DNA from 2 places in the Catellatospora sp. NPDC049133 genome. Region 1 is predicted to be linked to the other one. Evidence: predicted binding sites of a transcription regulator. Region 1 holds the regulator's gene; the other holds the start of a gene.
What was found. Region 1 encodes HrcA, which represses chaperone genes, less so after heat shock. Its sites were predicted from a motif close to GGTTNGCACNCTCNNNNNGAGNGTGCNAACC; they were not measured.

Region 1 (4,414 bases):
CACACCGTCGAACCGTGCCATAAGTTCATGATCAACGCGGAAAAACCGTCAGTGGCCGTTGAAGGCGTCGCGGACTCGGGAGAAGAAGCCGCCCTGCTTGGAGAGTTCGGCGACCTCCTCGCCGCGGGCGCGGGCGAACTCGCGGAGCATGCGCTCCTGCTCGCCGTCGAGGCGGGTGGGGGTGCGGACGTCGAGGTGCACGAAGAGGTCGCCGCGGCCGGTGCCGCGCAGGTGCGGGACGCCCTTGGCGCGGATGCGCAGGGTCGAGTTCGGCTGGGTGCCGGGCTTGACCTCGACCTGCTCCTCGGAGTCCAGGGTCTTGATGGTGAGGCGGGTGCCCAGGGCGGCCGCGGTCATCGGGACGGTGACCTTGCAGTGCAGGTCGTCGCCCTTGCGCGCGTACACGTCGTGGGCCCGCTCGTGGATCTCCACGTACAGGTCGCCGGACGGGCCGCCGCCGGGGCCGACCTCACCCTGGTTGGCCAGCCGGATGCGCATGCCGTCCTCGACGCCGGCCGGGATCTTCACCGTCAGGCTGCGCCGGGTGCGGACGCGGCCGTCGCCGGCGCAGGTCGGGCACGGGTGCGGGATGGTGGTGCCGAAGCCCTGGCAGGCGTTGCACGGGCGCGACGACACGACCTGGCCCAGGAAGGTGCGCTGCACCGACTGCACCTCGCCGCGCCCGCCACACGTGTCGCAGGTCTGCGGATGGGTGCCCGCCGCGGTGCCGGCGCCGGAGCAGGTGGTGCACAGCACAGCCGTGTCCACGGTGATCGGCGCCTCGACGCCGAACGCGGTCTCGAACAGGTCCAGGTCCAGCCGCAGGATCGCGTCGGCACCCGGCCGGGTGCGCGGGCGCGGGCCGCGCGAGCCGCTGCCGCCGAAGAAGGCGTCCATGATGTCCTGGAAGCCCACGAACGGGCCGCCGCCGGGGCCGCCCGGACCCGCGCCGCCTCCGCCCGGCGCGAGCGGGTCGCCGCCCAGGTCCACCATGCGCCGCTTCTGGTCGTCGGAGAGGACCTCGTACGCGTTGTTGATGTCCTTGAACTTCTCCGCCGCGGCCGGGTCCGGATTGACGTCCGGGTGGTACTGACGGGCGAGCTTGCGGTAAGCCCGCTTGATGTCGTCGGCGTCGGCGTCCTTGGGAACGCCGAGAATGCCGTAGTAGTCCTTGGCCACGCTGTCCTCAAGCCTCGTTCAGCAACAACAGGAAATTCGGAATCAATGTCCCAGCATCTCGCCCACGTAACGCGCCACGGCGCGAACGGTGGCGATGGTGCCGGGGTAGTCCATGCGGGTCGGGCCGACGATGCCCATCCCGCCCACGACGGTCGCGCCCGGACCGTAGCCCGTGCTGACCACCGAGGTGGCCCGCAGGTCGACGACCTCGTTCTCGTCGCCGATGCGCACCCGGGCCGCGCCCGACTTCACCTCGTCGAAGAGCTTGAGCAGGATGACCTCCTCCTCCAGCGCCTCCAGGATCGGCCGCAGCGCGCCGGTGCTCAGGTCCAGCGGGCCCATCCGGGCCAGGTTCGACGTGCCGGCCAGGGCCAGCCGCTCCTCGTGCCGCTCGACGAGGGTCTCCAGCAGGACGCTGACCAGCGTGCTCATGGTTGCCTTGCCCTGCGGCTCGGCCCGCTCGACCAGGCCCTGCACCAGCGGCGGGGTGTCCACCAGCTTCACGCCGACCAGGGTCGCGTTGAGGGTGCGGCGCAGCTCGGTGATCTCGTCCGGCTCCACCGGGCCGGGCAGTTCGACGACCCGCTGCTCGACCCGGCCGGTGTCGGTGATCATGACGAGCAGCAGCCGGGTGGTGGAGACCGGGACCAGTTCCAGATGGCGTACGGCCGAACGGGTCAGGCTCGGGTACTGCACCACGGCGACCTGGCGGGTGAGCTGCGCGAGCAGCCGCACCGCGCGGTGCACCACGTCGTCGAGGTCGACCGCGCCGACCAGGAACCGCTCGATCGCCCGGCGCTCGGCCGGGGAGAGCGGCTTGACCCGCGACAGCCGGTCGACGAACAGGCGGTAGCCCCGGTCGGTGGGCACCCGGCCGGCCGACGTGTGCGGCTGGCGGATGAAACCCTCCTCCTCCAGCACGGCCATGTCGTTGCGCACGGTCGCCGGCGACACACCCAGGGCGTGCCGCTCGACCAGCGCCTTGCTCCCCACCGGCTCCTGCGTCGCGACGTAGTCCTCGACGATGGCACGCAGCACTTCAAGCTTGCGGTCATCCAGACCCATACGCACCTCCCGGCTGGCACTCGTCGTGAGTGAGTGCCAGTCTACGTGGGCGGTCACCCGGACGGCATAGGCGTGGTGACGGGGTAGACATCGCGCTCTACCGACACCGGGCGCGACCATCGGCAAAGTGGACGGCAGGTGAACTCGGTCATTCGGGTGGCACAGTGTCGCCTATCGGTCACGGGTGTTGACTGGCGCCGATTGATCCACAGACCTAGCCTGTCGGGCATGAGTGAACCCACCCCGCCCGGCTCCTCGGAGCCGCCGGTTCCTTCGGCCCCCTCTTACGAGCCGCCGGCCCCGGCAGCGCCGCCGTCGGCCCCCGCGTCTCCCCCGCCGTCCGCACCCGGCGGCTACACCCCCCCGCCGTCCGTCGGCGGCCCCGCCCCGGTCGGCTACGCCAACCCGGACGACAAGACCTGGGCCCTGGTCGCCCACTTCGGTGGCGCGCTGACCTGGTTCGTCGCGCCGCTGGTCGCGCTGCTCGTGAAGGGCAACGAGTCGCCCACGGTCAAGGCGCACGCGACCGCCGCGCTGAACTTCCAGATCCTCTGGGGCGTCATCAGCATCGTGAGCCTCTGCGTCGGCAGCTGCCTGAGCTGGCTGATCCTGCCCATGGTGCTGTTCTTCGTGCCGCTGTTCCCGCTGATCATGGGCGTCATGGCCGGTGTCAAGGCCAACAACGGCGAGCTGCCGAAGTACCCGCTGACCATGAGCCTGATCAAGTAAGTCGGGTCACCAGGCCAGCAAGGAGTGGACCACCGCGTCCGCGAGGAGACGGCCGCGCAGCGTCAGTGCTGCGCGGCCTTCTGCGTACGCGGAGGGCTCCAGCAGCCCGTCGGCCAAAGCCTGCCCGGCCGCGGTGCGCCCGGCCTCGTCCAGCACGCCGAGCGGCAGGCCCTCGCTCAGGCGCAGCCGTAGCAGCACGTCCTCGGTGTGGCGCTGCTCTTCGGTCAGCACCTCCCGGCCCAGACCCGGGGAGAGCCCTTCGCCCAGCCGGGCCGCGTACTTCGCCGGGTGCTTGACGTTCCACCAGCGCACCCCCCCGACGTGGCTGTGCGCGCCGGGCCCGAGGCCCCACCAGTCGCCGCCGCGCCAGTAGAGCAGGTTGTGCGCGCACCGGGCGGCCTCGTCGGCGGCCCAGTTGGAGACCTCGTACCAGTTCAGCCCGGCGGCGGACAGCGCCGCCTCGGCCGCCAGGTAGCGGTCGGCGGCCACGTCGTCGTCCGGGGACGCCAGCTCCCCGCGCCGGATCCGGGCCGACAGGCGGGTGCCGTCCTCCACGATCAGGGCGTACGCGCTGACGTGGTCCACCCCCGCGCCGACCACCGCGGCCAGCGAGGCGGCGAAGTCGTCCTCGGTCTCCCCCGGCGTCCCGTAGATCAGGTCCAGGTTGACGTGCTCGAACCCGGCCTCCCGCGCCTCGAGCGCGGCGGCCGGGGCGCGCCCGGCGGTGTGCTTGCGGTCCAGGATGCGCAGCACCCCGGGCGCGGCCGACTGCATGCCCAGCGAGATCCGGGTGAACCCGGCCGCGCGCAGCTCCCGCAGCGAGGCGGGGTTCACCGACTCGGGGTTGGCCTCGGTGGTGACCTCCGCTCCGGCGGCCAGTCCCCACGTGCTGTCGACCGCCTCCAGCATCCGGCCGAGCTGCGCCGGCTTGAGCAGGGTGGGCGTGCCGCCGCCGACGAAGACGGTGTCCACCCGCGGCGGGGCGGGCAGCACCTTCGCGGCCAGCGCCAGCTCGGCCAGCACCGCCTCGACGTAGCCCTCGGTGTCCGCGCCGCCCAGCTCCGAGGCGGTGTAGGTGTTGAAGTCGCAGTACCCGCAGCGGCTGGCGCAGAACGGCACGTGCAGGTAAACGCCGAAGCCGCGCCCGCCGACGTCGGCCAGTGCGGACTCGGGCAGGACACCGGTGTCGGGTACGGGTTCACCGTCGGGAAGCTGGGCCACGGCTCTAGTCTGCCCTCATGTCCTCACCTGACTCCCACCTCGTCCGGGTCACCCACGCCCGCGGCGTAACGACGATCACCCTCGACAGCCCGCACAACCGCAACGCGCTGTCGCACCGGTTGATGACCGAGCTGCTGGCGGCGCTGGCCGGGGCGAACGCCGACGACCGCGTACGGGTGATCGTGCTCGACCACACCGGCCCGGTCTTCTGCTCCGGCGC
Region 2 (4,414 bases), on a different contig from region 1:
CCGTTTTTGTGGACGCTGGCTGTCCCTATAGGGGCGTCCAGCGTCCACAAAAACGGATCATGAATGGAAGCGGCAAGCATCGGTCCGGCTGCGAGCCGTCCGTGTGTAGGCCGTCCTGTGCGACATCGAGTTCACCATCGAGGCCGGCAAGCTGGGGCGCTGGTTCGGGGCGGGTCAGGCGCGGGCGATGGGGGCCAGCGTCGCGGAGGTCAGGCGGACCAGGTCGGCTGGGGCGAGCCGGAGTTGCAAACCGCGCTTGCCGGCGGAGACGTAGATCAGGTCGTCGTCCAGCGCTGACTGGTCGATCACCGTGGGCAGGCGCTTGCGCTGGCCGAGGGGGCTGATGCCGCCGCGTACGTATCCGGTGGTCTTCTCGGCGAGGTCTCGGTCGGCCATCGCGGCCTTCTTGCCGCCGGCCGCGGCCGCGAGCGCCTTGAGGTCGATCTCGCCGGTCACCGGCACCACGGCCACGGTGAGCGCGCCGTCAACCTCGGTGACCAGTGTCTTGAACACGCGCGCCGGGTCGGCCCCGATGGCGTCGGCGACCAGCGCGCCGTAGTTCGGTGAGTCGGGCGACACCTCGTACGTGTGCAGCGTGTGCTTCACCTTCTGCTTCGTCAGCAGTGCTGTCGCGGGAGTCCCCTGGCTGGCCACGCCGCGATGCTACCGGCCTGCTGCGGGCGACGGAATCGATCAGGGACTTGTGGACACGAAACGCCGCCGACCCTTGCCATAAGTTCATGATCAACGCTCGACGGGGGTCGCGAGGATGGCGAGGGGGGTGGTGGCGGTGCGGGTGAGGAGGAGGGAGGCGGGGTTGGGGCCGGAGAGGCGGAGGTCGCGGCGGAGTTGTTCGACGTCGAGGGCGCTGCCGCGTTTGAGGATTTCGAGGCGGCCGACGCCGCGGTCGCGGAGGGTGGCGCGCAGGCGTTTGAGGGAGAAGGGGAGGACCTCGTCGACGGTGAAACAGCGGCCGAAGGGTGAGGCGACGGGGGTGTCGGACCAGATGTAGGCGATGTTGGGGTCGGCGAGCCAGCCGTCGTGGGCGGCGGCGAACTCGGCGACGAGGTGGGCGCGGACGACGGCGCCGTCGGGGTCGGTGACGTAGCGGCCGGGCGGGGCGACCGGGGCCGCCTGCTCGCCGGTGCCGGTGAGCTCGTGCGGGACGCCGTCGCGGAAGACGGTCGCGCGGCGCGGCGTGGTCGCGAGCGGGCCGCACCAGGCGGCGGCCTCGACCACGTCGCCGTCGACGGAGACCAGTTCCAGCTCGCAGCCCGCGGGCAGGAGCGCCTGGTCGATGCCGGGGGCGAGTTTGAGCACCGTGTGCGGGATCCGCTGCGGCAGGGAGACCACCCAGTTCCAGGGCGGGGAGTAGTCCTCGGGGCGGAACACGCGGCGGCCGCCGCTGCGGCGGGCCGGGTCGCAGAACACGGCGTCGACCAGGCTCAGGTCGAAGTCCTGGGCGTCGCCGCAGGTCACGGTCGCGTCGGGGGCGTTGAGGGCGGCGCAGGCGGCGGTCAGCGGGTCGGCGTCGACGCCGTACGCCCGGATGCCGGTGGCGGCGACGGCGCGCAGGTCGGCACCGAGGCCGCAGCCCAGGTCGGCGAGCGCCGTGACACCGGCGGCGCGCAGGCGGGCCGCGCGGCGTACCGCGACGAGCTCGCGGGTGGCCTGCTCCAGGCCCGCGCGGGTGAGGAAGACACGCCCGGCGTCCGCGCCGAACTTGGCCGCGGCCCGGCCGCGCAGCGCGACCTGGGTGAGGGCGGCGGCGGCCAGGCCCGGCGGCACGCCGCGGGCCCGCAACGCCGACGCGGCGGCCAGCTCGTCGGTCCCGGCCAGCTCGCCCGCGAGGTCCAGCGCCGCGACACCTTCGGGGGTACGCAGCAGCGCCAACTGATCGAGATCCACGTCGCCATTCTCGCAGCGCGACCGTGGCCGGCTGCGTCACGGCCGACGGCCTTGCCGTGCCCGCTGCCCGTGGCGGCAGGAAACGTCACAGTGGCCCGGCGACACGCCCCGGTGAGCGCTGGACACCTGGTGAATCGGATAATTCACCGAGTGGCGGCTGGCACTCTCCTTGACTGAGTGCTAGACGCGGCATAATGTTCGGAGTTAGCACCCTGCCCTGCAGAGTGCTAACGCATGACCCGCCCGGCGAGGCCGACACCCGCGACGACGGCAGCGCTCGGGCGAAGACTTGACCAGAAGACAACACCCGGGGTCTCGTGCCGCGAGAACCCGGGGCTATACCCCAGGAGGGTATGCTCGTGACTACCGCGACGAAGGTTGCGATCAAGCCGCTCGAGGACCGGATCCTGGTCCAGGCGAACGAGGCTGAGACCACCACCGCGTCGGGCCTCGTGATCCCCGACACCGCCAAGGAGAAGCCGCAGGAGGGCACCGTCCTGGCTGTCGGTCCCGGCCGCGTCGACGACAAGGGCAACCGCATCCCGGTCGACGTCAAGGTGGGTGACAAGGTCATCTACTCGAAGTACGGCGGCACCGAGGTCAAGTACGCCGGCGAGGAGTACCTGCTGCTCTCCGCCCGCGACGTCCTCGCGGTCGTCGAGAAGTGATCCGTGCGATGCCCCGGCCTGCCCGCGAGGGTGAGCCGGGGCATCGTGACGTTTAAGGGAGACGATTGATGCCTAAGATCCTTAGCTTCTCCGACGACGCGCGGCACCTGCTGGAGCACGGTGTCAACGCGCTCGCCGACGCCGTCAAGGTCACGCTCGGCCCGAAGGGCCGCAACGTGGTGCTCGACAAGAAGTTCGGCGCGCCCACGATCACCAACGACGGCGTGACCATCGCCAAGGAGATCGAGCTGTCGAGCCCGTACGAGAACCTGGGCGCGCAGCTGGTCAAGGAGGTGGCGACCAAGACGAACGACGTCGCGGGCGACGGCACCACCACCGCCACCGTGCTGGCCCAGGCGATGGTCCGCGAGGGCCTGCGCAACGTGACCGCGGGCACCAACCCGGCCGGTCTCAAGCGCGGCATCGACGCGGCCGTCACCAAGGTCAGCGACGCGCTGCTGGCCAAGGCCGCCCCGGTGGCCGACAAGTCCGACATCGCGCAGGTCGCGACGATCTCGGCGCAGGACTCGACCATCGGTGAGCTGATCGCCGAGGCGATGGACAAGGTCGGCCGCGACGGTGTCATCACCGTCGAAGAGGGCTCGACGATGACCACCGAACTCGACATCACCGAGGGCATGCAGTTCGACAAGGGCTTCATCTCGCCGCACTTCGTCACCGACCCCGAGTCGGGCGAGGCCGTGCTGGACGACCCGTACATCCTCATCACCACCAGCAAGATCTCCTCGATCGAGGAGCTGCTGCCGCTGCTGGAGAAGGTCCTGCAGACCAGCAAGCCGCTGCTGATCGTGGCCGAGGACGTCGACGGCCAGGCCCTGAGCACCCTCGTGGTGAACTCGATCCGCAAGACCGTCAAGGTCGCCGCGGTGAAGGCCCCCGGCTTCGGCGACCGCCGCAAGGCGATGCTGCAGGACCTCTCCGTGCTCACCGGCGGAGAGCTGATCGCCCCCGAGCTGGGCTACAAGCTCGACGGCGTCACCCTGGAGCAGCTCGGCCAGGCCCGCCGCGCGGTCATCACCAAGGACACCACCACGATCGTGGACGGTGCCGGCGTGCAGGCCGAGGTCGACGCGCGGGTCTCGCAGATCCGCAAGGAGATCGAGGCCTCGGACTCCGACTGGGACAAGGAGAAGCTGGGCGAGCGCCTGGCCAAGCTGTCCGGCGGCATCGCCGTCATCAAGGTCGGCGCCGCGACCGAGGTCGAGATGAAGGAGCGCAAGCACCGCATCGAGGACGCCATCGCGGCCACCCGCGCGGCGGTCGAGGAGGGCATCGTGCCCGGCGGCGGCGCGGCTCTCGCGCAGATCGTGAGCGTGCTCGACGACGACCTCGGCTTCACCGGCGAGGAGAAGGTCGGTGTCTCGATCGTGCGCAAGGCGCTGGTCGAGCCGCTGCGCTGGATCGCCCAGAACGCCGGCCACGACGGCTACGTCATCGTGCAGAAGGTCCAGGGCAGCGACTGGGGCACCGGCCTCGACGCGGCCAAGGGCGAGTTCGTCGACCTGGTCAAGTCCGGCATCGTCGACCCGGTGAAGGTGACCCGCAACGCGGCCATCAACGCCGCGTCGATCGCGGGCCTGCTGCTCACCACCGAGTCCCTGGTGGTCGAGAAGCCGGCCAAGGCCGAGCCCGCCGGCAACGGCGGCCACGGCCACTCGCACGGCCACGGCCACCAGCACGGCCCGGGTTTCTGAGCCTGAGCGGCTGACCTCGACAGCGGGTCCCGGCTTCGGCCGGGACCCGCTGTCGCCTTTCCGTCCTTTGTGGCATGCACCATGGTCGATAGTGTCCTCGCATGACCGGTCGCGGCTTGGTGC

Region 2: the regulator HrcA is predicted to act here: its motif matches at 2,111-2,141, upstream of groES (co-chaperone GroES).

What each region holds. Positions count from the first base shown of each region.
Region 1 covers NZ_JBEZDT010000031.1:9,394-13,807, reverse strand. Annotated here, with positions in the region: gene dnaJ (molecular chaperone DnaJ) at 49-1,179, opposite strand; gene hrcA (heat-inducible transcriptional repressor HrcA) at 1,222-2,244, opposite strand; gene AB0B35_RS30095 (DUF4870 domain-containing protein) at 2,473-2,973, shown strand; gene hemW (radical SAM family heme chaperone HemW) at 2,980-4,194, opposite strand; gene AB0B35_RS30085 (enoyl-CoA hydratase-related protein) at 4,212-4,414, shown strand, end outside.
Region 2 covers NZ_JBEZDT010000022.1:69,534-73,947, reverse strand. Annotated here, with positions in the region: gene ybaK (Cys-tRNA(Pro) deacylase) at 175-654, opposite strand; gene AB0B35_RS24380 (class I SAM-dependent methyltransferase) at 745-1,908, opposite strand; gene groES (co-chaperone GroES) at 2,262-2,576, shown strand; gene groL (chaperonin GroEL) at 2,645-4,291, shown strand; gene AB0B35_RS24365 (hypothetical protein) at 4,393-4,414, shown strand, end outside.